2 linked regions of the Cellulophaga algicola DSM 14237 genome follow. The protein of the gene in region 2 interacts with the protein of the main gene of each other region in a pairwise test. Links are inferred from orthologs where the notes say so. Each region holds a gene or a part of one and is shown on either strand. Other genes may lie near its edges. The genes, in order: CELAL_RS11190 and CELAL_RS10245.

Region 1 (15,978 bases), 210 kb from region 2 along the record:
TGGTGAAGTAGGATTTCATTTGGCAAAATTATTATCTTATGAATCTCAAGATATCACCCTAATAGATTCTGTAAAAGAGAGTTTGTCTTATGCGGATACGCATTTAGATATTCGTGTTCTGAAAGGCGATGCTACTTCTATTTCTGTATTACAGGATGCGCAAGTAGGTAAATCAGACCTAGTTATTGGGGTAACGTCATCAGAAACTACAAATATTACCCTATGTTTAATGGCTAAGCAAATGGGTTGTAAACGTACTATTGCTAGAATTTCAAATACAGAGTTTAAAAAATTTAAAGACGTTGTCGATTTTAAGAAACTAGGAATAGATGAATTAATCTCTCCAGAAGAACTTGCAGCACAAGAGATACAGTTATTACTGAATAAATCTGCTTTTAACGATACATACGAGTTTGAGAATGGAGCCTTAATTATGGTGGGTGTTTCGTTGCCAAAAGCAGCTCCTTTTGTAGGTAAATCTGTAAAAGATGCGGCTCAGATATTTCCAGAACTTCATTTTATGCCTATAGCATTACAGCGAACAGGCACGCAATACACCCTTATACCAAGGGGAGACACAGTTTTTAAGGAAGGCGATCAAGTATATTTTATAACCTGTAAAGATGGTGTGGATGAGCTTTATAAGCTTACGGGTATGGTAAAACGCGACATTAAAAATGTAATGATTCTTGGTGGGAGTAAGGTTGGGTATAAAACAGCTAGAGATCTCTGTGGTAAAAAATTCAATGTAAAACTTATTGAAAAAAATAAAGAGAAAGCTTTTGATCTTGCGGATGAATTACCAGATGCATTAATAATTAATGGCGATGGCCGTAATGTAGAGTTGCTAGAGGAAGAAAGTCTAGAATCTATGGATGCTTTCATTGCGGTAACAGGAAATTCTGAGACTAATATTATGTCTTGCTTGGTGGCAAAATCAAAAAATATAAAAAAGACGATTGCTTTGGTTGAGAATATGGATTATTTTCAATTGTCACACTCTATTGGAATAGATACCCTTATTAATAAAAAATTACTAGCAGCAAATAATATATTTAGACATATTAGAAAAGGTGAAGTTGTTGCTTTAACACGTTTGAATAATTTAAATGCAGAAATATTAGAGTTTATTGTTAAGCCGGGATCTGCCGTTAACGGAAAAATCATTAAAGAATTAGACTTTCCTAGAGAGGCTACCATTGGTGGCGTTATTAAAAATGGCGAAGGTATTATTGCTTTAGGAGATTTTAAAATTAAACAGGGGGATAGGGTTGTTGTATGTTGTCTGCCAAGTTCTATTCCAAAAATTGAAAAAATGTTTCTTTAATGAGTCTTAACTACAGAATTATTTTTCATCTAATGGGGCTTCTATTGCTATGTAATGGAGGTTTTATGATTATAGCTGCGATTTTTAGCGGTATTTATAATGATGGAGCTACTTTAGATATTACATTGGCGGCTATTGTTACTATGATTATAGGAACCTTATCTATGTTCTTAACTCGAGGTCATAAAAAAGAAGTTAAAAAGAAAGAAGGGTATATTATTGTAACAGGAGGTTGGTTGGTTATGTCACTTTCTGGGGTATTACCTTATTTGTTTTCTGGTGCTATACCAGATTTTACAAACGCTTTTTTTGAAACTATTTCTGGGTATACGACTACGGGAGCTTCTATTCTTGATGATATTGAAGCTTTGCCAGAGGGAATTCTTTTTTGGAGGAGTTTAACGCATTGGATTGGTGGTATGGGGATAATAGTTTTAGCTATTGCTATCCTGCCTCTCTTAGGGATAGGGGGAATGCAATTGTTTGCTGCAGAAGCCCCAGGACCTAGTAGTGATAAGTTGCACCCTCGAATAACAGACACGGCTAAAAGACTGTGGTTAATCTATTTTGGATATACGGTAGCAGAAACAATTCTATTAAAATTAGCAGGAATGTCTTTTTTTGATGCTATAAATCATTCTTTGGCAACCTTATCTACAGGTGGCTTTTCTACTAAAAATCTGAGCACAGCGTACTGGAATGATCAACCGTTAATTCAATACATCATTATATTATTTATGTTCCTTGCAGGGAGTAATTTCGTATTAAGTTATTATGCCTTCAAAGGAAAAGTGCAAAAAATTCTATTTGATGAAGAATTTAAATTCTATACCATATTTGTAGTTGGGTTTACTATTGTTTCTGCACTGGTGGTTTATTTTAAAGCTAATGTAGCTGTTTCAGAATACCATCCAATGATTTGGGGAGAAGCAGAAAGTGCTTTTAGGCATTCGTTGTTTCAGGTATTATCTGTTATTACAACTACTGGATTTGTTACTGCAGATTTTACAAATTGGACGCACTTTTTAACTATCTTTTATTTTGGATTATTCTTTCTTGGTGGGTGTGCGGGCTCTACGTCTGGTGGTATAAAAGTAATGCGTCATTTATTGATTATAAAAAATGGATTGCTAGAGTTTAAACGAACATTACATAGTAATGCAGTGATTCCTGTGCGCTATAATAATAAGACTGTACGGGAGCATATTGTATATAATATTATTGCATTTTTTGTGCTTTATATGCTCATGTTTATCATAGGATCATTAGTATTAGGTGCCTTGGGATTAGATTTTGAATCAGCAATTGGTGGTGCGGCTTCTTCCTTGGGCAATGTAGGTCCAGGTTTAGGTAGTTTAAATCCATTAAGCAATTTTAATGGCTTGCCTGCTCTAGGAAAATGGTGGTGCGGGTTTTTAATGCTTTTAGGAAGATTAGAGCTTTTTACTGTTTTAATCCTGTTTACTCCATATTTCTGGAAGAAAATATAATACTTAAAGAGTTTTTTTTAACGTTATAGTGCCAACAAGGCTTATTCTTGAATAGTTTTGTAGATGTAGTTTGGGTAAGTACTTTTGGTATGAGATAGTTGTAGTGTCATCTTTAATAAAAGAACATAAAAAAAGCGCCTCAATAATATATTGAGGCGCTTTAGTTTTAAATAAAGGGTATTATTAAGAAACAGCTTTTTTAATTCTAGCCATTGCTTCTGTAATTTGTGCTTCACTTGCAGCGTATGAAATACGAATGCAATTATTGTTTCCGAAGGAGTCTCCTGCAACAGTTGCTACATTTGCAGTTTCTAATAAATACATAGATAGGTCAGACGAATTGTTAATTTTTATTCCATTTAATGTTTTTCCAAAATAAGCAGATACATCAGGAAAAACATAAAAAGCACCTTCTGGCTCGTTACTTTTAAATCCAGGAATATCTTGTAATAAACCTAAAATTAATTTCCTGCGTTCTTTAAACTTATCTACCATGTATTGAATGCGGCTAACAGGTTCTAATAATGCTGTAATAACAGCGCGCTGTGCAATACAATTAGCGCCACTAGTTACTTGACCTTGAAGTTTATTGCATGCTCTAGCTATATATGCTGGAGCTCCAATGTATCCTATTCTCCATCCTGTCATAGCAAATGCTTTTGCTACACCGTTTACAGTTACTGTACGGTCAAACATGTCTGGGAACTCTGCCATAGAAGCATGTGCAGTTACGCCATAGTTTATGTGTTCGTAAATTTCATCACTAACAACTACTATTTGAGGGTGTTTTTGTAAAACATCTGCTAGTGCTCTTAGTTCTGCTTTGCTGTATATAGATCCTGTTGGATTACACGGAGAACTGTACCATAACATTTTAGTTTTTGGTGTAATCGCTGCCTCTAATTGCTCAGGAGTCATTTTAAAATTAGTGTCCATTGAAGTTTCCACTTCCACAGGAACACCTTCTGCTAATTTTACGATGTCACTATAGCTTACCCAGTAAGGACAAGGTAAAATAACTTCATCACCTTTGTTTAAACAAGCCTGTGCTACGTTGTATAGCGATTGTTTTGCACCTGTAGAAACTACAATTTGTGGTAAGGTGTAAGTAAGCTTGTTATCTCTTTTAAACTTTGTTATAATAGCCTCTTTCAGGTCTACATATCCATCTACTGGAGAGTATGAGTTGTAATTGTCGTTTACAGCCTGTATCGCAGCTTCTTTAATGTAATCAGGGGTGTTAAAGTCTGGTTCGCCTAAACTAAGGCCAATAATGTCTTTCCCTGCGGCTTTAAGTTCTCTTGCTTTTGCAGCCATTTCTAAAGTGGCTGATATCGCTAAATTGTTAACTCTTTCAGATAATTGGTTGCTCATTATATTATATAGTTTTCTAATACTGTACAGCAGGCTTTTTGCCTAGTTCTTTTAAATGACTAAAATGCGAAATTATAGCTTTTCTTGTTGTCTTGTATTCGTTGTATGGTAAATTAAACTCTTTTGCGGTCTCTTTCACAATTTTAGCAATTTTTGTGTAATGAACATGGCTGATGTTAGGAAAAATATGATGTTCTACTTGGTGGTTTAATCCTCCAGTGAACCAATTTACTATCTTGTTTTTAGTACCAAAATTTACTGTGGTAAACAACTGGTGTATAGCCCATGTATTTTTCATATTACCATTTTCGTCTGGCAAAGGTGTTTCTGCTTGATCCACAACATGCGCTAATTGAAAAGTAACACTTAAGATTACTCCTGCTACATAATGCATGATAAAGAAACCTATTAGAATTTTCCACCAAGCAATGCTCAAAATAAGCATTGGTAAAACAATCCAAATAGTAAGATAAATAATTTTTGTAATCACTAATTTACTCCAGTTTACAAACGGATTTGGTAATTCGCCATAAGATAACTTACGTTTTGTATAGCGATACATTTGTTGAAAATCTGTAGTTATTGCCCAATTAAATGTTAGTAAGCCATATAGAAATACAGAATAGAAATGTTGAAATTTATGGTGTTTTCTCCATTCCGCATGCTTTGAGAATCTAAGAATTCTCCCAGCTTCTAAATCTTCATCATGTTCATGAATATTGGTGTAGGTGTGGTGTAATACATTATGTTGTACTTGCCAGTTAAAAACGTTTCCAGCAAGAATATAGATACTGCCGCCCATTATTTTATTCACCCATTTTTTGTTGGAATAAGAGCCGTGATTACCATCATGCATTACATTCATGCCAACTCCTGCCATTCCTATGCCAATAAGTATAGTGAGTAGCAAATTAGCCCAGTTAGGTAAATTTAAGGTTAGTATAAGGAAGTATGGTGCTAAAAATAAAGCAAACATTACAGCTGTTTTTAAGTGTAATCTCCAGTCCCCTGTTTTTTTTATTTTATTCTCTTTAAAGTAATCGTTTACCCTTTTGTTTAAAGTTTTAAAGAATTGGGTAGAATCCTTTCTGGAAAATCGAACGGTTTCTGTATTCATGATATTGTTTTTAACAAAGATAAGTTAATTCGTTTTTAGTAATTCAAAATACCTATTTAAAAAGGAAATATTTATGATTTTTAAAGTGTTATTTTTGCATTAAAATTACTTTGTTTATGGATGTTAGTATGTTGTTTCTTCATTTTCCTGATTTAACTGAGGAGCAAAAAAGACAGTTTACACTTTTGGCCGATTTGTATAAGGATTGGAATATGAAGATTAATGTGGTGTCTAGGAAAGATATTGATGAATTGTATTTAAGACATGTATTACATTCTTTAGCAATTGCTAAAGTGCATCAATTTTTACCAGGGTCATCTGTAATTGATGTGGGTACTGGAGGTGGGTTTCCTGGAGTGCCTTTGGCTATATTGTTTCCTGAAACACATTTTACTTTAGTAGATGCTATTGGTAAAAAAATAAAAGTTGTAGATGGAGTTGTAGCTGGTTTAGGTTTAAAAAATGTTACGACTATAAATGATCGCGTAGAGACTGTTAAAGGTAAGTTTGATTTTATTGTGAGTAGAGCAGTTGCCGCTATGCCAACCTTTGTACATTGGACTAAGGGGATCATAAAGAAAGAGTCTCTTCATGAACGAAAAAACGGAATCTTATATCTAAAAGGGGGGGATTTATCAGAAGAGCTTCAAGGCTATAGAACCGTAGAACTTTTTAATGTGTCAGATTATTTTGATTACGAATTCTTTGAAACTAAAAAAATAGTATATCTGCCCTTAAAATATAGAGGTTAACTAAAAAAGGTCGATTCATGAATCGACCTTTTTTAGCTAAAATTGAAATTTCAATTTTAAATACTCAATAAACTTAAATAAGATTGTCTGCAAGTTTTAGCATAATTTTTGACATATGATGTCATACTTTGAATGCTAAATGTTTGTGTTTTTTCCTGAGTTTTTGAAGTTCTTTCTTTCATGATCCGCCGTTTTAATAAAGGCAAAGTTACTTCTTATGCCTTTTGTTTACAATTAATTAACGTTAAATTTACATTAATAGTATGTTTGAGTGTTATTTTTTTGGCTGATTTTTAATTTTTTATACTTGTTGGAGTGTTATTTAATTAAAAAGCTTAAGTTTTGGTATAAAAAAAGTCGCTAACGTTTTAGAGTAGCGACTAATTATATAAAGAGATAAAACGCTTAATTTAAGCTCCAAGGCGGAGTTACGTTGTTAGATCTAGCATAAGCAATTAACTGACCTTTGTGCTCACCATTATGTTCCATTATAGCGAGAAGTCCTGCTAGCGTACTCATTTTAGCGAACTCAAAATCCACTTCTTCAGTAAGCTTATCATCTTCTACCAACAATATAGATTTCAAGACAAACTCATTAGAAGCTTTTAATGCGGTAATGATATTTTCTTTTCCTGTAATTTTAGATAAGCCCATAACATCTACGTTTTCAGGTGGAGCAAAGCCCATTTTTGATGCTAAAAAATAGTTTCCGCCAGCTACATGCAATAAAGCTTCACGAACAGAATTTACTCCGTCTATAGGTCTCCAGTCATATTGATCCTCAGAAAAAGCTTCCGCTAATTGAATAATTTGTTTTTGATTGCCAATTAAAACATCATGAATTGTTATTTGTGCTAAATTTTCATTTGGGTTATCTGTTTTTTGGACTTTTAAAACTTCCTGAGCATGAGAGAATGTCATTAAGAAAAAAATACTGATGAGAGATGCTAATTTTAGTTTCATATTTTTAGTGTTTAAAGTGTTGGTATTTAGAATATTAATTGTAAAAATAATGTTTTTTTTATTTAAAGTTGACTCCGTGTTTTAGTCGCTCTGTCTTGTGGAGCTAACGATATTAAATCCTTTTTCTTTTGGCTTTAATTTGGAGAGATTCTACTAGCGAGGATTTTTTACAAAAAAAATCCCGAAAAGTATTTATTTTCGGGATTGTATTATTTGTTATGGAACGTTATTATCCTAAAAAAGGATATCTATAATCTACTGGAGTTACAAAAGTTTCCTTAATTAATCTAGGAGATACCCAGCGTAATAAGTTTTGTGCTGATCCAGCTTTGTCGTTAGTCCCAGAAGCTCTTGCTCCACCAAATGGCTGTTGTCCAACAACTGCGCCTGTTGGTTTGTCGTTGATATAGAAGTTACCTGCGCAATTTTGTAATGCTTTAGTTGCTTCTTCAATTACATAACGGTCTCTAGCTAAAACGGCTCCAGTTAATGCGTATTCAGAAGTGCTATCTACTAGTTTTAAAGTTTCAGCCCAGTTTTCGTCTTCATATACATAAATAGTAACCACAGGTCCGAATAATTCCGTTTCCATAGTGGTGTATTTTGGATCAGTAGTTAGGATAACTGTAGGTTCTATGAAATAACCTTTAGATTTGTCGTAATTACCACCCGCAATAACTTCGGCATTATCATCTTTCTTAGCTTGGTCAATATACTTCGCTAATTTATCAAAAGAAGCTTCATGAATAACAGCGGTAACATAGTTAGACATGTCTTCTGGAGAACCTGGTTTGTTGATTGTTTTTAAATCAGCTTTTACGTTTTCTAATACTTCACTAGCGATAGATTTTGGTAAATACACTCTAGAAGCGGCACTACATTTCTGTCCTTGAAACTCAAAAGATCCTCTTACAATTGCAGTAGAAACTTGACTAGGATTTGCTGTTTTGTGAGCTAAGATAAAATCTTTACCTCCTGTTTCTCCAACAATTTTTGGATATGTTTTGTAGGTGTGAATATTAGTTCCAATCTGCTTCCATAACTCTTTGAATACATGTGTAGAACCTGTAAAGTGAATTCCTGCGAAATCTGGACTCGCTAAAACTGTTTCAGTAATCATTACTGGATCACCATAAATAACGTTAATTACGCCATCAGGTAAGCCTGCTTCTTTGAAAACATCTACAATAACTTTAGCAGAGAATATTTGGCTATCACTTGGTTTCCATACAACAACATTACCCATCATTGCGGCACTTGCTGGTAAATTCCCAGCAATGGCTGTAAAGTTAAATGGAGTAATCGCATATATGAACCCTTCTAATGGTCTAAATTCTACACGGTTCCAAATGCCTGGAGCAGATGCTGGTTGCTCTTGGTAAATTTCAGTCATGTATTGTACATTGAAACGTAAAAAATCAATGAACTCACAAGCTGCATCAATTTCAGCTTGATGTATAGTCTTAGATTGTGCAATCATTGTGGCTGCGTTAATCTTAGCTCTATAAGGTCCTGCAAGTAATTCTGCCGCTTTTAAAAATATAGCTGCTCGTTGTTCCCAAGGAAGATTAGCCCAAGCAGTTCTAGACGCTAAAGTATTATCTATGGCTTGTGTAACGTGTTTTTTTTCTGCTAAATGGTAAGTTCCTACGACATGTTTATGGTCGTGCGGAGGAGACATCGTTCTTGTGTTACCTGTTTTTATTTCTTCGCTACCAATATATAGTGGAACGTCAACGGTACCGTTAAAATAAGTTTTATATTGTTTCAGTACTTCTTCACGCTCAGGAGATCCTGGTACGTATTCTTTGATAGGTTCGTTTATAGCTGTCGGAACTTTAAAAAATCCTTTACCCATTTTATTTTATTTTAAATTAAAAAGTCTTGGTAAAGGTACTAAAAGTAAATAGCTATAAAAAGTAAAAAAGATTAGTTCAATGTAAACGGAGTACTGAATTTAAAAGTGGGAATGTATACTCTAAACTTTTCATTGGTTGTGAAATTGACCATATTATAATGACCTTTCATTGCACCAATGGTAGAGGTTAGTAGACATCCAGAACTATAGGTGTGAGATTCTCCTGGAAGGATAACAGGTTTCTTTCCTATTACGCCTTCACCATCTAATACCTCTAATTCATTGAGGGAGTCGTATATTTTCCAATGACGGGAGGTAAGTTGTACAGAGTCCTTGCTTTGGTTTTCTATAGTAATAGTATATCCAAAGGCGTAGTGCGTTTTATAATTTTTAAAAAACGTACCTTCAAAACTGGTGCTTACAGAAATTTTTATCCCTTTTGTTATCTGAGTTGTCATTGCTTTCAAATGCTAAATTTTACGAATAGGATTACTGGTTTACTTAGTCTTAAAATAAGAAATAACTAACATGTAAATTCAATTTTAACGAATTGTTCGTATAAGTAAAACGACAAAATTCACTCAAAATTACATATTAGCTCTTAATATTGAGCAATATATTAAAGTTTTTGCTCACTTACTTGTGTTGCTTACGAAGTTCGTTGTAATAAGCTTTTTAAGGGTGTAATAGGGAGTGTTAGTTACTAACGTTAATAGAATTTGCAGAACCTATGCCGATTATGCTGTCGTATAAATCTCCAAAATTTCGGTAATAAACTAATACTAAATAGTGATTTTCAGTGTTGTGAAAATTTCCAGATATTTTATTTAATTCAATTTCTTCTCCGTGTTTGGTAACGTATTTATAGTTGTAAAACCCTTGTTTTATTAATATGTTAGCTTCAAGAAGTCCATTTTCAGAATTATAAGTCATCTTATTTTCTTCAGTTATCGCATAATTATTAAACTTTCCAAATACATAAACATCATCTAAACCAAGTTCTTCTTTATAAGGAAGGCTAAAGTGTACGTCGGTGTATTCTGCTTCTCGGGAAGAATCGTCTCCTTGTAAAGTACGAACTACAAAGTCGCCATCAATATCAGGAAAATAGGTGTAGGGTCTGTTATTCCTATATATGTCAGTGAATAAATAGTGGTTGTAAATGTCTGTTAGTTCTATATGGGAAATTGCTGCGGTTGCAGATCTCAAATCCTTGGTGTCAAAATTTAAGAATTCATTGCCTGCGTAAAAGCTAGTTTCGCTATCGTATTTGTAAACCAATTCGCTGCCTAAGGTAAATTGTGGTTTAACACTGTAAATTGCGGTAGGCCAATAGTAATTTTGGATTATAGCTATTTTCACCTCCTTTTTGGGGTTGACAACGTTGAAGTTGCTATAATTAATGTTGATTTGGGTTATTTGCTTTTCATTAATAAATTCAAAATCTCGTGTTCTTTTAGGGGTGATACCGGCGGTAACTAAATTCTGATATACTACAAAACGTCTTGAAAATACCAACTCGTAGTTGCTATCATAGACTTCTAGCATGTAATTGCCACTTATTTTTAGCTTAACATTATCGTTAGGTATGGTGAGTTTGTAATTGGAGTAGGGTTGCAATGTGTTATAACTGTTGCTGTAGTCTGTGATTCTTTGGTCGTCAATTCCGTTTAGGTATTGTGATTTCAGTAAATCAGACGGAGTCCAATCATAATTACAATGTGTTAACTTGTAATAATAGTCATATTCCCCTGCAGTGATATCGTCAAAAACTAAATAGATAGGGTCTCCTAGTTGTACAATAGGGAATTGATCTTCTGTTTCGCCTTTAAAAACGATAGTTTTAATGTTATTGGGAGGGTTTATTTCTTCTTGAACTTGAGCGGTAGTGTTTAAAAAACTAACGAGTAATAGGGGTAAAAAAAGGTATTTTTTCATTATAAGCGGTTGTTTGGCAAAGATACACAAAAGTTGTGCCTAAAAAACTAATGAGCGTTTTAGCTTGACTATTATTTAGAATAAATATAAATAATATATTCTTGCTTATTTTAGTAGCGAAATGTACTCTTAAAATTTTAAATTTGCATCAAATTTTGTTAACCTAAGGTCTACATTAATATGTCTAAAGACATCAGAATTAAAAAGGGCTTAAATATTAATTTGGTAGGTAAGGCTGATACAACAACAGTTAAGGCTCCAAATAGTAATGTTTATGTTATAAACTTACAGGATTTTCATGGGATTTCCCCGAAAATGATTGTAAAAGAAGGCGCGAAAGTAAAAGCAGGTGAAGCGCTCTTCTACAACAAAAATCATGAATCAATGCTTTTTGTTTCTCCTGTGAGTGGTGAATTAGTTGAAATTAAAAGAGGAGAGAGAAGAAAAATTCTTTCACTTAAGATTTCGGCTGATAAAACTCAAGAATCCATAGAACATCAAGTTCCAAATCTAAGTGGGGCATCAGCTTCAGATATTAAAGCATTATTGCTTAAGTCTGGTAGCTGGCCGTTTATTAAGCAACGCCCATATGATGTAATAGCAAATCCGGAAAACACGCCAAAAGCAATTTTTGTGTCAGGGTATGTTACTGCGCCGTTAGCGGCAGATTTGAACTATACGTTGAAAGGTAAAGAAAATGAATTGCAAGCGGCTGTTTCTGCAATTTCAAAATTGACGCCTGGCAAAGTACATGTTTCTTATGGAGACTCAAGTTCCCCGTTAGCAGGACTGAAAGATGCAGAAATGCATCAGGTTTCTGGTCCGCATCCAGCTGGACTTGTAGGTACGCAAATCAATAAACTTGATCCTATTAATAAGGGAGAAGTAGTTTGGGTTGTTACTCCTCAAGATTTAGTGATCATTGGAGAATTATTACTTACAGGCAAATTCAATCCTGAACGTATCCTTGCTTTAGCAGGTTCTTCCGTTAAGAAACCTCAATATTATACCACTAAAATTGGATCTGAAATTGCAACATTCCTTTATGCGAGTGGTGTGAATGGAGAAAAGTTTAGAGTGATAAATGGTGATGTTTTGACGGGTGTGAAATCAAGTCAAGATGGGTATTTAGGCTTTTATAATAATACGGTAACGGCTATTCCTGAGGGAGATGATTATGAATTGTTTGGTTGGAATAAACCAGTTTTTAATAAGATTTCTACCACAAGAGCGTTAACGTTTTCTTGGTTAAGTCCTAAGAAAAAATATGACCTTACTACAAATACGAATGGCGAGCATAGAGCATTCGTAGTTACGGGTCAATATGAAGAAGTTTTTCCTTTAGATATTTTTCCAATGCAGTTGTTAAAAGCTTGTATGGTAAAAGATTTAGATGAAATGGAACAATTAGGGATGTATGAAGTTGCTCCAGAAGATTTTTCATTAACAGAATTTATCTGTATTTCTAAGCAGCCTCATCAGCAAATTATTCGTGAAGGATTAGATTTATTACAAAAAGAAATAGGATAACTATGAGCCTAAAAAATAAATTACACAATTTAAAAGAGCAGTATAAAGGCAAAAAAATGGCACCAGCCTTTAATGCTTTGCATACTTTTCTTTATGCTCCAAATGAAACTACACATTCTGGTAGTCATATAAGAGGAGCAGATGATTTAAAGCGTACCATGAATACGGTAATAATGGCGCTTATTCCAGTTTTGTTATTCTCGATGTTTAATGCAGGGTATCAGCATTTTGCTGCAATTGATGCTGCAAACGGTGTGATTCGTGAAGTTTCTGTAATGGGTAACTTTTTGACTTGGGAAAATTTCTGGATCGGAATTATTAAAGTATTGCCGCTAGTTATTGTTTCTTACGGAGTAGGACTTTTAGTAGAATTTATCTTTGCAGTTATAAAAGGACACGAGGTAGAAGAAGGTTATTTGGTAACAGGGATGTTAGTGCCCCTTATTGTACCTATTGATACGCCGCTTTGGATGTTATCTATCGCTGTGGTTTTTGGTGTAGTTATCGGTAAAGAAGTATTTGGTGGTACAGGGATGAATATCTTGAATCCAGCTTTAACAATTAGAGCATTCTTATTTTTTGCATATCCTACATGGATGAGTGGTGATAAGGTTTGGGTATACGATGCCGTAAAGTTAGCGGGTACTCCAGATGCTATTTCAGGAGAAACAATTTTAGGGTTTTTAGCACAGAATAAAGGTGCAGAAATGACCTATTCAATTTCAGATATGTTCTTTGGGTTTATTCCAGGATCTGTTGGAGAAACTTCAACTTTTTTAATTCTTCTAGGAGGATTATTTTTGATTTTCAGTAAAATAGCGAGCTGGAGAATTATGTTAAGTGCCGTTCTTGGTGCTTTGGTAATGGGCTTAATGTTTAATGGTGTAGTAAGTGCCGGCTGGATAACAGATACAAGTAAGTTTTACGGATTGATGAGCTTTACATTCTGGCAGCATTTAATTGTTGGGGGACTAGCATTTGGTATTGTCTATATGGCTACGGATCCTGTAACAGGTTCACAAACAAATAAAGGTAAATGGTTCTATGGTTTTTTTATTGGATTTATTTCAGTAATGATTCGTGTATTTAACCCAGCATATCCAGAAGGAGTTTTCTTAGCTATATTATTAATGAATGTATTTGCACCTACTATAGATCATTATGTGATTCGTGGTAACATTAATAAACGTTTGAAAAGATTAAAGAACGCTACAGTTTTAACAAGCGACAGCGGTAATAAATCAGAAAAATTAAAAGCCGAAACAGTTTAATTATGGCAGTTGACACAGATAAAAACCTATATACCGTAGTTTTTGCGGCTATAATGGTAGTAGTAGTAGGTTCCGTTTTAGCCCTTACAGCTTCTGGCTTAAGTGATAAGATTAAGGAAAACGAACGATTTGAGAAGCAGCAGAATATTCTTTACGCTATGGGCGTAAATGAAAATGTTGATGAGGGAAGCGTTAATTTTATTCCTGCAGACAAAGTAGAAGCAGAATTTACGAAGTATATTAAAGAGCAATTAGTTATTGAAGACGGTAAAGTGTCAGATGACAAAAATGCGTATTTAATTGATGTGAAAAAACAAATTGCTTTAGCTAAAAAAGGAGAGAAAGCAAAACTTCCATTATTCGTAGGTGAGAAAGATGGCAAAAAGTTTTACATTATTCCTATGTATGGTAAAGGACTTTGGGATGCTATCTGGGGGTTTATTGCTTTAGATGATAAAATGGTTGTGCAAGGAGTGTATTTTGATCACAAAGGAGAAACTCCTGGATTAGGTGCAAACATTAAACAACGTTATTTTATGGATGATTTTACTGGAGAAAGCATTATGTCAGGGACTAGATATTCTGGTGTAAATGTGGCAAAAGGAAATAATGATCCTATCAATGCAAGAAAAGATGACAATAAGGTAGATGCTCTTGCAGGTGCAACAATTACAGGTAACGGTGTTTCCGCTATGATTGCAGAGACAATGAAGCTTTATGAAGATTATTTAAAAACGATTAGAGTTAATTAAATTATGGGATTACTTTCAAAAAAAGATAGTGGACTGATTTTAGATCCTCTAGCAGATAATAACCCAATTACAATTCAGGTACTTGGTATCTGTTCTGCATTGGCAATTACAGCAGAATTAAAGGCGTCTATTGTAATGGCGGTTTCAGTAATGTTTGTATTAGGAATGGGTAACGTAGTTATTTCATTGATGCGTAACATTATCCCTTCTAAAATTAGAATTATTGTACAACTAGTGGTTGTAGCAGCTTTGGTAATTATAGTGGATCAAGTGTTAAAAGCATTTGCTTATGAATTGAGTAAGACGCTTTCGGTATTCGTGGGGCTTATTATTACAAACTGTATTATCATGGGGCGTTTTGAAGCTTTTGCTTTAGCAAACGGGCCATGGAGATCATTTTTAGATGGTATAGGTAACTCTTTAGGCTATGGTTTAATTTTGATTATAATAGGTTTCTTTAGAGAGTTGTTAGGGTCAGGAACTTTATTAGGCTTTAAAGTTTTAGGGGATCCAATAACTAAAACGGGTTTATATGCTTTCGGATATGAAAACAATGGTTTTATGTTGCTTTCACCAATGGCGTTAATCGTTGTGGGTATCATTATTTGGGTGCAACGTTCAAGAAACCCAGCTTTAGTAGAAGAAAATTAAGTAGTCATTCCAAGAAATTAGTATTATGTTAGAACATGTAGAGTTATTCTTTAAATCCATATTTATTGATAATATGGTATTTGCCACATTCTTGGGGATGTGTTCTTATCTAGCGGTGTCAAAAAAGGTTGCCACTGCGGTAGGATTAGGTGCTGCTGTAATTTTTGTATTAGCTGTTACTGTTCCGTTAAACTGGTTATTGGATCAGTATATATTAAGAGACGGTGCTTTAGCTTGGTTAGGTCCAGAATATGCAGATTATAACTTAAGCTTTTTATCCTTCATCTTATTCATTGCAACCATTGCAACGATGGTACAATTAGTAGAAATTGTCGTGGAGAAATTCTCTCCATCATTATATAACTCGCTAGGTATATTTTTACCACTAATTGCAGTAAACTGTGCAATTTTAGGGGGTTCTTTATTTATGCAATCTAGAGATATTCAAACTTTAGGACTAGCCTTTAATTATGGGTTGTCTTCTGGAATTGGATGGTTCTTAGCAATTTTAGCAATTGCTGCTATTAGAGAGAAAATTAGATATTCAAATGTTCCAGCACCTTTGAGAGGTTTAGGAATTACTTTTATTATCACGGGTTTAATGGCAATTGGTTTTATGAGTTTTGGTGGTATGCTAACGGGTGGTGATGATGCTGCTCCTGAAGTAACTACGGAAACAGCCGTTAAAGAGGAAAAGAAAATAAATAAGGAAATTTCAGAAAAAGAAGTTTCTTATAACGAAGTTTTAAATAAATAAGAATGATTTTAGCTACAAGTACAGGTGGAACAATTGCAATTACGGTGATTGCCTTTATGATTCTTTTATTAGTATTAGTTGCATTACTTTTATTTACGAAAGAAAAATTATCACCTTCAGGTCCTGTTACCATAACAATTAATGGAGAAAAGAAGATTGAGGTTAACTCTGGTGGGTCTTTGTTATCTACTTTAGGGA
Region 2 (15,952 bases):
AGAATATGCTAAAGCCAAATCTCTTTGGGTAGCATAAGGTTTTGTTGGAACAATTTTTATTTTTCCTGGTTGAGGTTTTGCATGATATACTAATGCCTCTCTACGTTTAGATTCTTTGCTCATATTCTATTAATTGAAAAACAAATTTACACGTATTCTTTTTAAGCACCCATGTATTTTTAATAAAAAAAGGCATCAATATTTACTAAAGCCCTTATAGGCTCGTTTAAAAAAAAATATTTTGTTAATAGCTTTCTATTGTTGCTTTTTGAGACTTTTAACCAGAGCACAAATACGGCCACCAAAAGAAACAAAATACACTCAAAAGTATTGATTTTAAAGTACTATCACTAAAATATATTTGAAAATTGGTCTAAAAAATAGGCCTTAAACTTCCTTTAAATTATAAGTATCCTACTTAAAACAACCATCGTTATACCGAGACAATCTTCTGAAACAATTCTAAAAACCACTGTCTATTACGATACTCCTTAAATTATAAATTTTGTAACAAAAAAATAAAAAATTTGAAAACGAAATGGCCTTAGTGTTCTTCAAACTATTTTAGAAAATCTATATTCCTCTTTAAACCAGCGTACTTTGTTCTTTTTACTGCTGATTTCTGGAAGACTTTCTTGAATACATCATCAGTAATTTCTTCCCAATCTTTTTTTGTTAACGACAACAAATCGGGATGCGGATTAAATAAAGGTTCACTATGTGGTTTTGAAAACCGATTCCATGGGCATACATCTTGGCACACATCGCAACCAAATGCCCAATCATCAAACTTACCTTGAAATTCTTGCGGAATTTCATTCTTCAATTCAATCGTAAAATAAGAGATACACTTACTACCATCTACTACATAAGGTTGTACTATTGCTTGTGTTGGGCATGCATCTATACACGCCGTACATGTACCACAATGATCTGTTACAGGATGATCATAGGTCAAATCTAAATCAACAATCAATTCTGCAATAAAATAAAAAGAGCCTGTTTTTTGGGTCAGTAAATTACTGTGTTTCCCTATCCAGCCAAGTCCACTTTTTGCCGCCCAAGCTTTATCGAGAACAGGTGCAGAATCTACAAAGGCTCTACCACCTACTTCGCCTATTTCTTCTGATATAAACTCTTGCAACTGCTTAAGTTTTCCTTTGATTACATGATGATAATCATGGCCATAGGCATACTTAGATATTTTATAAGTACCATCTGCCTGCTGTTCTTCTGGATAATAATTTAACGTTAAGGAAATAACAGATTTAGCATCATCTACTAGCAAACGTGGATCTAGACGCTTGTCAAAATGATTTTCCATGTACTGCATTTCGCCATTCATATTATTTTTCAGCCATTTCTCTAAACGAGGGGCCTCTTCCTCTAAAAAATTAGCTTTAGAAATACCACACGAAAGAAACCCGAGGCGTATGGCTTCGGCTTTTATTAAATCGCTATGTTTTTCCTTTGTATTCATTTATTTTAAAATAGTGTAAGTCTATCTAATTCAGCTGTTAAAAAACCCTTAAGTTTGGCTTTGACGATTTATTTCTAAAAATTATAGATTTATTGTAACAAATAATCTTTTTAGCTACTAACTAAACGTACCAAATTAAACAACTAAGATGATACATATTGAAAATCTGACCAAATCTTTTGTCGTAACTACGAAAAAAGGGTTTAAAAAAGAGTCCACCACTGTAAATGCGGTAAATTCTATTTCTTTGGATTGTAAACCTGGAAGAATATTTTCACTGCTTGGCGCAAATGGCGCTGGAAAGACGACGACACTTCGTATGATTGCAGGAATTATTAATCCTACTTCAGGAACTGCCATAGTAGATGGTGTTGATATCTCTAAAGGAAATGATGAAGTAAAAAAGAGAATTGGGTTTCTAACAGGCTCTACAGGTTTGTATGAACGTTTAAATCCTGATGAGACTATTGAATTTTTCGGAAAGCTCTATAAAATCCCAGAGGCACAACTTTCGGAACGCAAAGAATACTTGTTTGAAAAACTAGGAATCAACGAATTTAGAAAAAAAAGAATCGGACAAATGAGTACGGGTATGAAACAAAAAGTTTCTATTGCGCGTACCCTAATTCATGATCCTGAAGTTTTAATTTTTGATGAACCTACCTCCGGTCTTGATGTAATTACTGCTGAAAGCATTATTGATCTAATTCGAGAATCAAAAGAAAATAATAAAACGGTAATTTTTTCTTCACATATTATGAGTGAAGTAGACTTACTGTGTGATGATCTTGCTATTATTAATAAAGGATCTATTATCTACAATGATACTTTTGATAATTTCAAAGGAGAAATGAAAGCAGCCAACTTAACTCAAGAATTTATTAATCGCGTAAAAGAAGCTTAAGATGAACGACTTATTTATAATTATAAAGAAAGAGCTAACTGAGCTTCTTAGGGATAAGAAAACAATTATTAATTCTATTGTTCTACCCACCGTATTAGTTCCAATTCTAATTTTTGGCGCCATGAAAGTGACGGAACTCATTGAGAAACAGCAACAAGAAAAAACAGTAAAAATAGGCCTTGTAAATGCACCTTCAGAGTTTTCTGCCTTAATTGCCGCAGATACTTTAAATAAGGTAACCACCTATGATAAGGTTGAAGATTTTAAAGCATTAATTGAAGACGAAAGCATAGCAACCGCTATTGTTTTTCCTGCTGATTGGGATTCACAAATGGAAAGCTTAAATACAGGTGAAGTGCAAATTTTCAGAAATGGATCTAAAGAAAATGTAAACAAAAGAGCGTCTAAATTAATTGAAACCTACAATGCTAAATTAAAAGAAGAACGGATTGCTATTCTCAACATTCCTACGCAAAAAATGAAACCTTTTACAGAGAACTATATTGAGGTTGGCGAACAGAAAGAGGTTATTGGAAAAAAAATAGGGGGTTTTATTCCTTATTTATTTATTCTTACCATGTGGGGCGGATGTTTACTAGCTGCTGTAGATTTAGTTACTGGAGAAAAAGAACGTAAAACAATAGAAACAACCTTATCCTTACCTATTTCAAAATTTAAAGTGCTTTTCGGAAAAGCTATTGTAGCTTCCTTACTTGGTTTTATCCCTGCATTATTAAATCTAATAGGGCTTATTATAGGACTTAAACTCTTTAATGGCATTCCAGATTCTTTTAAATCTGTGATTAGTGAGATGCTCAATTTTCAATCGATATCCTTAATTTTATTATTATTAATCCCCTTTGCCTTGTTTTTATCAGGTTTCATTATTGCCTTAGTCGCTAGTGCAACCTCATTTAAAGAAGCACAAAGTAAGGCATCACCTTTAATCATGTTAATCATAATCCCTTTGGTCTTAGCTATGATGCCAGGTATAGAATTAAACTGGACCACCGTATTAATCCCTGTATTAAATATTGGCTTAGGAGTCAAAGAAATAATGGCAGGAACTATTGATATGGTACAATATGTTGTAATTCTAGTTTCCCTTATAGCTTTTGCGGTAGCAGCTGTTTACTTCAGCTATAAAAAATTCTCAGACGAGAATGCAATTTTAAAATAATTTAGTATTTAGATTCGTTTAAAAGCCACAGAAACTGTGGCTTTTTTAATTTCTATTCCTAAAATTAATTAGCACGTCTACGGGCTTAAGTGAAATTAATGGATTAACCGTTACCGCTTTCAATGGTGTGGTCATTTTATATTTTTGTAGCAGTTCTGTTACGGCAATCACCATTTCATACATAGCAAAATTATTCCCTACACACATTCTAGGACCTGCCCCAAATGGATAATAGTACTCTTGGTATTCTTTCTTCCTTGAAGCATCAAAACGCTCAGGATTAAATTCATTAGGCTTCTCCCAGAAATCTTCATTTCTATGCAATTCATAAATACTCATTAAAACCAAGGAATCTTTTGGGATCTGTAACCCCTCAAACTCATCATCTTCTATAGAGACACGATCTATAATATACGCAGGTGGATACAAACGCATTGCTTCTTCTACACATTGCTGAATATATTTTAACTCTAATATTTGGGTTAAAACATCATCTCCTTCTAATGAAATATTCTTCACCTCTTGGTACGCTTTTTCTTGAATATCTGGATGTTTTGCAAGTAAGAACACTAAAAAACTTAATGCATTTGCAGTTGTTTCGTGCCCAGCCGTAAATAAGATAAGTACTTCATCTATCAATTGCTCTTTAGCCATAGCGGTGCCATCTTCATATCTAGCTTGAAGAAGCATATCTAATAAATCGTCTTTCTCTATTTCTGAATTTCGCCTTTCTTCTATTAATTGATGTAGAATAGCTTGCCCGTCTTTCGCTAAATTTAAATGTTTTTTTATTTTCCCACTTAATTGAAACCACCAATTTAGATACGGTTGCCGCATCTCTTTAATCAGCATTCTTTGATTGGTCTCTGTGATGTATTGTAATTCAGACATTTCTTTCTGAATATCATCACTACTAAATAATGATTTAGCCACCACTTGAAATGCCAAATTACTCATGATAGGATACACATCTATTGTATTGGATGTAGATAAGCCGTCTATTTCTAATAAAATTGCTTCACGAATAGTTCCCATTAAATTACGCAACTTCTTTTTATGAAAAGCAGGCTGCACCATGCGCCTATGAGTGCGCCAATGTTCTCCATTGGAAGTTAAAATACCGTGCCCTATATACTTGGCTAAATCTTTAGTCTGTAAGGTTGATTTTTGGTATTTTCGATGTTGTTTTTGAAGAATATGTTTTATTAATTTTGGATCACGTGTAAATGCAAGTTCATTCCTAATACCAACTGGCACCCGAAATAAATCTCCGTGTTTTTCAAAATTTTCACGATGAAATGGCAATGGATTCTTAAGAATCCTTTTACTATTCATAAGCACTTCAAACTGTGAAATTATAGGTGTTTGTTTCATTAAAATAAGCCTCCTTGAACACTCCCTTTTATACGGCCTAAATGTTTATAGGCTAATTCTGTAACCTCACGCCCCCGAGGCGTGCGCATAATAAACCCTTCTTGAATTAAAAATGGCTCATAAACTTCTTCAATAGTTTCTGCACTTTCAGAAACAGCGGTTGCCAAAGTAGTAATCCCCACAGGACCACCTTTAAACTTATCAATTAAGGTTAAGAGAATTTTATTATCCATTTCATCTAAACCATGGGCATCTACATTCAATGCTTTTAGTGCAAAACGAGAAATTTCCAAATCAATTTTACCATTTCCTTTAATCTGAGCAAAATCTCGAACTCTTCGCAATAAGGCATTACAAATACGAGGTGTTCCTCTACTTCTTCCTGCAATTTCTATTGCAGCATCTGCAGTAATAGGCATTTTTAAAATTTCTGAGCTTCTGGTTACAATTGTAGCAAGAAGTTCTGAAGAATAATATTGTAATCTACTTTGGATTCCGAAACGTGCACGCATAGGAGACGTTAATAACCCCGAACGTGTCGTAGCCCCAATTAATGTAAACGGATTTAAATTTATCTGAACAGAACGCGCATTTGGCCCTGTTTCTATCATAATATCTATTTTATAATCTTCCATCGCAGAATATAAATACTCTTCTACAATAGGACTTAAGCGATGAATTTCATCAATAAAAAGCACATCACGCTCATCTAGGTTGGTTAATAAACCTGCTAAATCTCCAGGTTTATCTAATACAGGACCAGACGTAATTTTTATACCTACACCAAGTTCATTCGCTAAAATATGGGCTAACGTTGTTTTCCCTAAACCTGGAGGACCATGAAATAGTGTATGATCTAACGCCTCGCCACGTAGGTTAGCCGCTTCTACAAAAACCTTTAAATTTTCCAAAATTTGCTCTTGCCCTGTAAAGTCAGAAAAACTTATGGGCCTGAGTGCTTTATCAAAATCTACTTCTTCTGGAGTGAAATTTTCATTTGTAGGATCTAAATGCTCATTCATAGATAACAAAGATAGCGCAAAATTAAGATACTTCTAATGCTTGTAATTCTTATTATTTATGGATAGAATATTGTATTTTCATACTATGAAAAAGAACATTTACACTCTCGGCGTTTTACAATATATTCCTTTCTTCTATGTGATATGGTCTGATGGATTACTTTCTGCTTCAGAAATTAACATTACTAAAACTGCATTTGAGAAGGATGCATCATTGACAACAGCAGATAAAAAAACTTTAGCGGGTTGGTTAGATAAAAATAACAAACCTTCTAGTCAAGAATTAAAATCATGGAGGACTATAATTTCTAATGCAGCCATAAAATTAGTCGAACACGATGCATACCCATTAGCTAGTTTAGCTAAAAGATTGGTTGCTCATTATTTTTCCGATACACCAGAAAATAAACAATTACAACACATTGAATTAAACTTAGGTATTCAACCAAACCATTACCATCATTTATTTGATGTTGAAGTACAGCATGAAGCAACATCAGATTATTACAATGCAAAAGAGCTTGATGCTATACTTAAAGGTGAATTTGCAGCTACTGTTACAAAATTTCATGAGGTATTAAAAGATCCCATTTACACTTGGAGTATAGAACGAAATAAAGAAAAATTTAGAGCTACAGTTTTAAACCAAGTAAAACACCTAGCCGCAGAAAATTATGGCGCAATGGCTTACCCTAATGCGTATGGCGGAATTGAAGATATGCCTGCTTACGCTTTTATTTTTGAAAACATCATGTATGTAGATGGTAGCTTAGCGATAAAATTTGGCGTCCAATTTGGGTTATTTGGCGGTAGCATTCAGAAATTAGGGACCAAATACCATCACGATCTCTATTTAGCCAACGCAGGTAAAGCAGAATTACTAGGGTGTTTTGCAATGACCGAAACAGGACATGGTTCTAATGTACGTGGTATAAAAACTACAGCAACCTACCAAAAAGAAACCGATCTGATCATACTTCATACTCCCGGAGAAAATGATAATAAAGAATATATAGGTAATGCCTTAGATGCTACTATGGCTTCTGTATTTGCTCAACTCATTGTAAATGGTAAAAATGAAGGCGTGCATGCAATTTTGGTTCCTATTCGGGACAAAAACCACGAACTACTTCCAGGAGTAAGAATTGAAGATAATGGGTATAAACTTGGGCTAAATGGTGTTGATAATGGAAAAATATGGTTTAATCAGGTTAGTGTTCCTAGAAAAAATTTATTAAATAAGTATGGTGATATTAAGGAAGATGGCACTTACTATTCCAATATAGAGAATCCGAATAAACGTTTTTTTACCATGCTCGGAACTTTGGTTGGAGGTAGAATTTGTGTTGCAAGAGCAGGTTTAGGAGGTGCTAAAAAAGCACTTACAATTGCTGTAAAACATGCCTTAAAGCGAAGACAATTTAATGATAATAAAAAAATTCAAGAAGATTTATTGATGGACTACCCAAGTCATCAATTACGCTTGACTCCACCAATAGCTAAAGCATATGTCTACGATGTTACACTTCAACATATTATGAAATTGTATAGTGACGACACTAAAACAGATAAACGTGAAATTGAAACACAGGTTGCTGGTTTAAAATCTATCATTACTTGGTTTGCCAATGATACTATTCAGGAATGCAGAGAAGCCTGTGGTGGTAAGGGGTATTTAATTGAGAACCGCATTGCTGATTTAAAGGGCGACGTAGACATCTTTACAACATTTGAAGGAGATAATAACGTACTACTTCAATTAGCCGCTAAGGGAGTATTATCTGATTTTAAGGCAGAATTTAATAGTGCTGGTTTTGCATCAGTACTAAAACTTTTAACTTCTCAACTAAATGACAAATTAACTACGATAAATCCAATTTACAGCAATAAGACAGACGCTGAACATTTGTACAACCCAAAATTTCACAAACATGCTTTTGAATATCGCACAAGAAGATTAACCTACACACTAGCCATGCGCATTCGCAATTATATTAAGAATGGTGTTCCTTCCTACCAAGCATTTTTAAAAGTACAAACTCATTTATTAGCGTTAGGTAAGGCATATAGCTGTCAATTATCTTACGAAATATACAGCACATACACTGAAACGATCACAGATGAGAAAAACAAAATACTTTTTGAGCAATTAGGAACCTTATCTGCTTTACATGAAATTAAAGCAGATGCCAGTTGGTATTTAGAACAAGGATATATGGGTGCTAGTAAATCAAAAGCAATAAAACAACGTGTAGAACGTATCTGCACAGAATTACGCCCACACATTAATGTACTTGTAGATGGGTTTGGAATTCCTCCTCATTTGATAACTGCTCCTATAGCTAAATAGACTATCGCTTATTTAGTTGTGATGTATTTAAAAAATCAGTAATTGTAATAACTGCAGGCCCATATAAGAATGTTTTAGCAGAACCTTTAGAACTTAGTGTAAGATTATTAAAAGCATTAATATACGCACTAGAAGAAGCTTCTAAGGATAAACTAACATCGCCTGCATCTAACTCAGCAGCTTTTAAACTAGTATTATCAAAAAGGTGAATATTCATAAACTCGGTATTCCCATTAATTTTAAGTTGAGCGTTTTTAAACATTTCAAGATTTTGTGTTTTACTTACCGCGTAAATTTCAGCATCAACTCTATCCTTAAATGACATATTTAAAGTATCTGCTGTAACATTTAATTCTGCAAAACTATTATCTGCCATTACAACATCAACACTTCCAGCATCTACATTTAACTGAAGCTTAGATGAACCATAGGTGTTAATAGCTAATACATCTGTATTAATTAAATCTTTCATTTCAATCTTACCATCCATCATGGTCAGTGCATTGAGTGTCGTATAAAAAACAATAATTTCCATTTTCTTTTTAGCAGCTATGGTATAAAAAGAACTAATCGTTAAGGTACCATCTTCTACTCTAAATTTTAAAACGTCAACCAAATTATCATCAATAGTTAAATTATAGCCACAATCTGAAGCTTTACGTAAAACAATATCGATGTCATCCTTTAATTCTATAGCCGTAAACGGCTCTAGTTCCATGGTAACTTCCGTAACGACTCTACTACCTCTTATTTTAGGTTTTCGCTGACCGAAAGAAACGCTAATAAAAAGTAAACAAATGACAAATGTTAATAATCTAAATTTCATTTTTGGTTATGTTTAATATTGAAGCCAAAGCACCTATAACTTTAAACTAATAGAAAAATAATACAAGTTATAAGAACTACGAAGCCAATTAATAGTTGACTCAAAATTATAAAAAAAGCCCTTTGTATTTGAACAAAGGGCTTTAAATATTATATAAGATTTTTTTAATGATTCATTTCCTCTTCATTTTCCTGTAAAGGAACCGTTTGAGGTATAAAATCTTGACCAGGAATCACATATTCCCCATCTTCTCTAGTTTTACTATAGTCGTATGCCCAACGGTGTACTTCAGGAATTTCACCAGGCCAGTTACCATGAACGTGCTCAATTGGTGTAGTCCATTCTAACGTATTTGCCTGCCAAGGATTTTCAGGTCCTTTTTTACCGTAGAAAATACTGCTGATAAAATTATAAATAAATATCAACTGAGTAAAAGCTGTTAAAATAGCAAACATCGTGATCAATATTTGAACATCAGTTAACTCATCAAACATTGGGAATGCTGTATTCTGATAGTATCTTCTTGGTACACCAGCCATACCCACAAAATGCATTGGGAAGAAAATTCCATAAGAACCTATCGCAGTAATCCAAAAATGTACATATCCTAAATTTTTATTCATTAATCTACCATAGAACATTTTAGGAAACCAGTGATAAACTCCTGCAAAAAGGCCATATAAGGCAGAAATACCCATTACTAAGTGAAAGTGAGCAATAACGAAATACGTATCATGCACATTAATATCCAATGTACTATCTCCAAGGATAATACCCGTTAATCCTCCACTAATAAAAGTAGAAACCATCCCTATGGAAAATAACATTCCCGGGTTTAGCTGAAGATTTCCTTTCCACAATGTTGTTATCCAGTTAAAGGCTTTAACCGCTGAAGGAATTGCAATTAGTAAGGTTGTGAATGTAAACACAGATCCCAAAAATGGATTCATACCTGATACAAACATATGGTGACCCCATACGATCGTAGATAAAAATGCAATTGCAATAATAGAAGCAATCATGGCACGGTAACCAAAAATAGGCTTACGCGCATTAACTGCCATTACTTCAGAAACAATACCCATTGCAGGTAATATTACAATATAAACCTCTGGGTGACCTAAGAACCAAAACAAATGCTCATATAATACAGGAGAACCTCCTTGGTAATGTAAGACTTCACCTTGTATAAATATATCTGACAAAAAGAACGAAGTACCAAAACTTCTATCCATAATTAACAAAAGAGCTGCAGATAATAGAACAGGGAAAGAAACGACACCTATGATAGCGGTAACAAAAAATGCCCAAATTGATAATGGCAATCTTGTCATTGACATCCCTTTTGTTCTAAGATTTATAACAGTAACAATATAGTTCAATGAACCTAATAATGAAGATGCAATAAATATAGCCATTGATGTTAACCATAATGTCATACCTAAACCTGAACCAGGCTGAGCCATTGGCAATGCACTAAGTGGTGGGTAAACCGTCCAACCAGCAGCTGCCGGGCCCGCTTCTATAAAAAGAGAAGAAAGCATTATAATTGAGGATAAGAAAAATAACCAATAGGAAACCATGTTCAGGAAACCAGAAGCCATATCTCTAGCACCAATTTGAAGGGGAATCAATAAGTTACTAAATGTACCACTTAACCCTGCAGTTAAAACAAAGAATACCATTATAGTACCGTGAATTGTTACTAATGCTAAATAGATATCTGCATCCATAACACCATCTGGCGCCCATTTACCTAGTAAAGCTTCAAAAACAGGAAAAGATTCTCCTGGCCAAGCTAGTTGCATTCTAAATAAAATAGACATTGCAATACCTATAGTCCCCATAATCAAACCAGTAATTAGATACTGCTTTGAAATCATCTTATGATCTTGACTAAATATATACTTTGTTACAAAAGTCTCTTTATGATGATGTCCATGATCGTCGTGTGCATGATCATCTTCGTGTGCATGTGCTGTTGCTGACATAAATCGAATTCTTATTTTTTTTATTAATTTTCTTAATTAGCCTAATTTATTTTGCCGAAGCCATCATGGTTGTACCGAACGATTGTTGTTCAGCTATCCATTTGTTGTAATCTTCTTCCGATTCAACTATGATTTTCATTTGCATGTTATAGTGCGATTTTCCACAAATCTTATTACATAGCAAAATATAATCAAACTCCCATGGGTCAGAATTATCTTCTCCTTTTGCAGCTCTAGCAGCTCTGATAGCATTAGTCCTTTTTACCTTATCTATCACATCAGGGTTCTGACGCATTTGTTCTGTAGTATAAATTGGAGTATAAGAAAACTCAGTAATCATACCAGGAACACAGTTCATTTGAGCTCTAAAGTGAGGCATATAAGCCGAGTGCAATACATCCTGAGAACGCATCTTGAAATTTACTTTTCTTCCGACAGGAAGATGCAATTCTTTAACAATAATATCATCAGTAGCATTAGGATCTGCTTCATCTAAACCTAATACATTAGCACGGTCAATATCAATCAACCGAACATTAGCATCACCTAGAACATTATCATCTCCTGCATATCTTGCTGTCCAGTTAAACTGTTGTGCATATAGCTCAACTATTAATGGATCATCTTCATCATTTACATCCATGATATTAGTCCATGTATATAAACCCCAAAGAATTAAACCAGATAAAACGATAACAGGAATAATAGTCCAAATAAACTCTAAACGATCATTATCAGCAAAGAAAAGTGCCTTATTACCTTTTACGCCTCTATACTTAAAGCCGAAATAATGTAATAATCCTTGCGTTAATGTTTGAACAATAAAGATTATTACAAACGACCAAAGCATTAGACTATCATATTCCGCTCCATGTTCTGATGCTGCTTCTGGCAGTAAAACTTCAGAATATTTCCAGAAACAGAAAATAGTAAGTCCATATATAAATATAAGGAATGCAAATAAAAGATATCCGTTATACTTATTGTCTTTATCGTTAGCAATTTGTGAATTGTCCGCCTTAATTTGCGACAGTTCAAAAATTTTGGTCATTTGCCATATAGCAATTGCCACTAATACTAAAACAGCTATAATTAAAAATGCAGTCATTGTATGATTTAATGTTATTTTTTATACTAGTAATGAAAATGCTTACTCTCTTCTATAAATGGATTACGTGTTGGTTGTAAAGGTGCTTTTGAAAGCGCTCTAAATACCCAAAAGATAAATAATCCAGCAAAAAACAATACTGCTCCAATTTCAGGAATACCAATATACCATTGATCTCCAACTGTTGAAGGCATAATTGCATTAAATATATCTAAATAGTGGCCGGCTAAGATAACAATACCTGCCATTACTACGAACCAATTTACACGTTTAAAATCACTATTCATCAATATAAGCAATGGAAATAAAAAGTTCATTGCTACCATACCGAAGAAAGGTAATTTAAAGTCAGCTATTCTAGTAATAAAATAAGTAACTTCTTCAGGAATGTTTGAATACCAAATTAACATGAATTGAGAGAACCATAAGTACGTCCAGAATATACTGATACCAAACATAAATTTAGCTAAATCATGAATATGACTATTATTCACATCTTGTAAATGCCCTTTAGATTTAAGATAAATAGTAACTAAAGCTATTACGGTAATACCAGATACAAACATACTTGCAAAAATATACCAACCAAATAAGGTAGAGAACCAGTGTGGATCAACACTCATAATCCAATCCCAAGACATCATAGATTCTGTAACTAAATAGAATACTAAAAAACCTGCAGACAATCTAAAGTTTTTCACAAAGTTGGTATCATCTGTAGCCGCGTCTTGCGCTAAAGATAATTTACGAGAATACTCACGGTAAAAAATCCATCCCCCTAAAAATATTGCCGCTCTAATTAAAAAGAAAGGTCCGTTTAAGAAACCAGATTTCCCTTGTAACAATTTATCATTAGCAACTACATCTGCATCCATCCAAACGAATAGATGATTCATATGTGCTACTGATAAAGCCAAAATTATAAATATGATAATACCACCTGGTACCAAGTACGAAGTAATACCTTCCATAACTCTAAAAAGTAATGGAGACCAACCTGCTTGCGCTGCTCTTTGTATTGCATAAAAGGCTAAAACACCTAAGGATATCATAAAGAAAAAGAATGCAGCAACGTATAAAGCCGCCCAAGGTCTGTTCTGTAATTGATGTAATAAATGTTCATCATGTGAAGCGTCATGAGATTCACCGTGTGCTTCAGTAGCAACTCCATGATCATTAGCTTCTTCATGATGCTCTGCAGCAACTTCATGTCCACCACCGTGTCCATCATCATGACTAGCTACCATTGCCTTAGCTTCTGCAACCGTCCCTGGCATTGAAACAAAGCCAATTCCGATGCCTATAGCACCCAGAACCATTAATACAATTGAAGCAATTTTTAATCTATTTGAAATAGTGTACATATCTAAAATCTATGTATTATTTTGTTAAGTCTTGTTTTAATTTGATCACGTACTCAGCAACTTGCCAACGCTCTTTCTCGTTAAGCTGGTTTGCATAAGAACCCATTGAGTTCAATCCGTAATAAATGGTATGGTACGTACTACCTACCGTAATATTTCTACCAACATCTGAATAATTAGGGACACCTAATATTTTTTCGCGATCTACTAAAGTTCCTTTACCATCACCTTTAGAACCATGGCAAATTGCACAATATATTCCGTATAATTCAGAACCAACTGCCGTATTTTTCTCAACTTTTAGAGAATCTAATGGACTCGCTTGAAGTCTTGCTAATTCCTTACCATCAAGACCGTTTGCAAATTCATAAGGCATTTTTCCACGTGGAATAGTATGATCTACAGGCTGACCTGCTTCAGAACTATTTGGCAGAAATTCTACTTTCTGATAAGTCTCGTAACCGATTGACTCATACATATTCGGCATGTATTGATAATTCCTACTATTCTTGTTTGAACAAGAAGCAAAAGAAACCAAAATTAAACCGATTGCTATAATTTTTATAAAACTCTTCATAACTCTTAGACTACTTTTCTAAAATATTAATTTCAACAGCTCCCGATTCAGCTAACAATTGCCATAGTTCATCTTCATTATCATGGATTTCAATTTCCATTAAAAAATGATCATCAGTGGTTCTCTTATCTGGATTCTCTGCTTCTTTAAAAGGCCATAGTTTACTTCTCATGTAAAAAGTAATTACCATTAAATGCGCCGCAAAAAACACTGTAAGTTCAAACATAATAGGAACGAAAGCCGGCATATTTTCTAAATAGCTAAAGCTAGGCTTACCTCCAATATCTTGTGGCCAATCTTCTATCATGATGAAATTCATCATAACGGTTGCTACCGCAAGACCAATACACCCATAGATAAACGCTGTAATAGCTATTCTAGTTGGCGCAAGACCCATTGCTTTGTCTAGCCCGTGAACGGGGAAAGGACAATAAACCTCTTCAATATGATGCTTAGCTTCTTTTACTTTCTTTACAGCGTGCATTAACACGTCATCATCTGTATAAAGTGCATGTATAACTTTAGATGCCATATCTACTTATTGTTATTTAAAATCTTAGCTTGACCTGCCCAATCATCTCTCTGTGCTCTTCCTGGGAAAGAACCTGTAATTGAATCTAACAAATCATATTCTTTTTCAGTCATCTTACTCACTTGAGAAAACTTGAATATACCAATCTGGTTTAACGTTTTTTCCATTTGAGGTCCAATTCCTTTTACTTCTTTTAAGTCATCAGGAGTTTCCGTTGCGGGATCAAATACTCCCAATGAATTCAATAATGAAGAAACTTGCTCTTTATCTGCCGCTATAGGCAAAGACTTATCTTCTACCACTGGTCTTTTTGATGGAACTACTTGCTTTACTTCATATAAAGGTTTCCCTGCATCTCGAAGTAATTTATACTTCTCACCTGAAGCTTTCATAATAGACTTCACCTCTGCTTGCGCAATTACTGGGAACGTTCTTGCATATAATAAGAATAATACAAAGAAGAATCCAATAGTTCCTATAAATATTCCAATATCTACAAATGTAGGTGAGAACATTGTCCAAGAAGAAGGTAAGTAATCACGGTGCAATGATGTTACAATAATTACAAAACGCTCAAACCACATTCCTATGTTTACCACAATAGAGATAAAGAAAGAGAACAAAATACTTGTACGCAATTTTTTAGACCACATAAACTGAGGAGAAAACACATTACAAGTCATCATTGACCAATATGCCCAAGCGTAAGGTCCCGTAGCTCTATTCAAGAAAGCATATTGCTCGTATTCTACCCCAGAATACCAAGCCATCCATAATTCCGTGATATAAGCACAACCTACTATTGAACCCGTTAACATAATAACGATATTCATTAACTCAATATGTTGTAATGTAATATAATCTTCCATATTACACACTTTTCTCATAATTATAAGAAGCGTGTTTACCATTGCGAATCCTGAGAAGATAGCCCCAGCTACGAAATATGGAGGGAAAATTGTTGTATGCCAACCAGGTATAACAGAAGTAGCAAAATCAAAAGATACAATCGTATGTACAGAAAGTACCAATGGAGTCGCTAAACCAGCTAATACTAAGGAAACCTCTTCAAAACGCTGCCAATCTTTAGCACGACCCGTCCAACCAAAACTTAATAAGCTATATATTTTTACCTGAAATGGCTTAACTGCCCTATCACGAATCATAGCAAAATCTGGCAACAAACCTGTCCACCAAAATACTAAGGAAACAGATAAGTATGTTGAAATTGCAAATACATCCCA

Evidence for each region.
Region 1: the proteins of CELAL_RS10245 (region 2) and CELAL_RS11190 interact in binary tests that used the Escherichia coli proteins (3 or more experiments, as listed by UniProt). The link is inferred for Cellulophaga algicola DSM 14237 from one-to-one orthologs.

What each region holds. Positions count from the first base shown.
Region 1 is NC_014934.1:2,564,979-2,580,956, forward strand. What follows is about bases 2,097-4,996. They hold CELAL_RS11190 (pyridoxal phosphate-dependent aminotransferase), read right to left. Parts: upstream 4,192-4,996; coding sequence 3,001-4,191; downstream 2,097-3,000. Other genes in these bases: CELAL_RS11185 (TrkH family potassium uptake protein), read left to right, coding at 2,097-2,817; CELAL_RS11195 (fatty acid desaturase family protein), read right to left, coding at 4,208-4,996. In the rest of the region: Trk system potassium transporter TrkA, read left to right, coding at 1-1,327; more of CELAL_RS11185, read left to right, coding at 1,327-2,096; more of CELAL_RS11195, read right to left, coding at 4,997-5,308; 16S rRNA (guanine(527)-N(7))-methyltransferase RsmG, read left to right, coding at 5,425-6,060; CELAL_RS11205 (DinB family protein), read right to left, coding at 6,466-7,023; pruA (L-glutamate gamma-semialdehyde dehydrogenase), read right to left, coding at 7,253-8,881; Co2+/Mg2+ efflux protein ApaG, read right to left, coding at 8,953-9,339; CELAL_RS11220 (type IX secretion system plug protein), read right to left, coding at 9,578-10,819; CELAL_RS11225 (Na(+)-translocating NADH-quinone reductase subunit A), read left to right, coding at 11,000-12,349; CELAL_RS11230 (NADH:ubiquinone reductase (Na(+)-transporting) subunit B), read left to right, coding at 12,352-13,620; CELAL_RS11235 (Na(+)-translocating NADH-quinone reductase subunit C), read left to right, coding at 13,623-14,372; CELAL_RS11240 (NADH:ubiquinone reductase (Na(+)-transporting) subunit D), read left to right, coding at 14,376-15,023; nqrE (NADH:ubiquinone reductase (Na(+)-transporting) subunit E), read left to right, coding at 15,049-15,780; nqrF (NADH:ubiquinone reductase (Na(+)-transporting) subunit F), read left to right, coding at 15,783-15,978. UniProt on the Escherichia coli protein: Shows aminotransferase activity with methionine and histidine as substrates, and to a lesser extent also with phenylalanine.
Region 2 is NC_014934.1:2,354,547-2,370,498, reverse strand. What follows is about bases 8,715-11,588. They hold CELAL_RS10245 (cytochrome c oxidase subunit I), read right to left. Parts: upstream 11,128-11,588; coding sequence 9,301-11,127; downstream 8,715-9,300. Other genes in these bases: CELAL_RS10240 (cytochrome c oxidase subunit II), read right to left, coding at 11,174-11,588; CELAL_RS10250 (GIN domain-containing protein), read right to left, coding at 8,715-9,136. Outside these bases: CELAL_RS10285 (NADP-dependent malic enzyme), read right to left, coding at 1-123; tRNA epoxyqueuosine(34) reductase QueG, read right to left, coding at 560-1,480; CELAL_RS10275 (ABC transporter ATP-binding protein), read left to right, coding at 1,629-2,384; CELAL_RS10270 (ABC transporter permease), read left to right, coding at 2,386-3,564; CELAL_RS10265 (cytochrome P450), read right to left, coding at 3,610-4,899; Holliday junction branch migration DNA helicase RuvB, read right to left, coding at 4,938-5,960; CELAL_RS10255 (acyl-CoA dehydrogenase family protein), read left to right, coding at 6,046-8,310; more of CELAL_RS10250, read right to left, coding at 8,312-8,714; more of CELAL_RS10240, read right to left, coding at 11,589-12,235; CELAL_RS10235 (hypothetical protein), read right to left, coding at 12,262-13,599; CELAL_RS10230 (c-type cytochrome), read right to left, coding at 13,616-14,176; CELAL_RS10225 (DUF3341 domain-containing protein), read right to left, coding at 14,187-14,708; nrfD (NrfD/PsrC family molybdoenzyme membrane anchor subunit), read right to left, coding at 14,711-15,952. UniProt on the Escherichia coli protein: Cytochrome bo(3) ubiquinol oxidase is the terminal enzyme in the aerobic respiratory chain of E.coli that predominates when cells are grown at high aeration.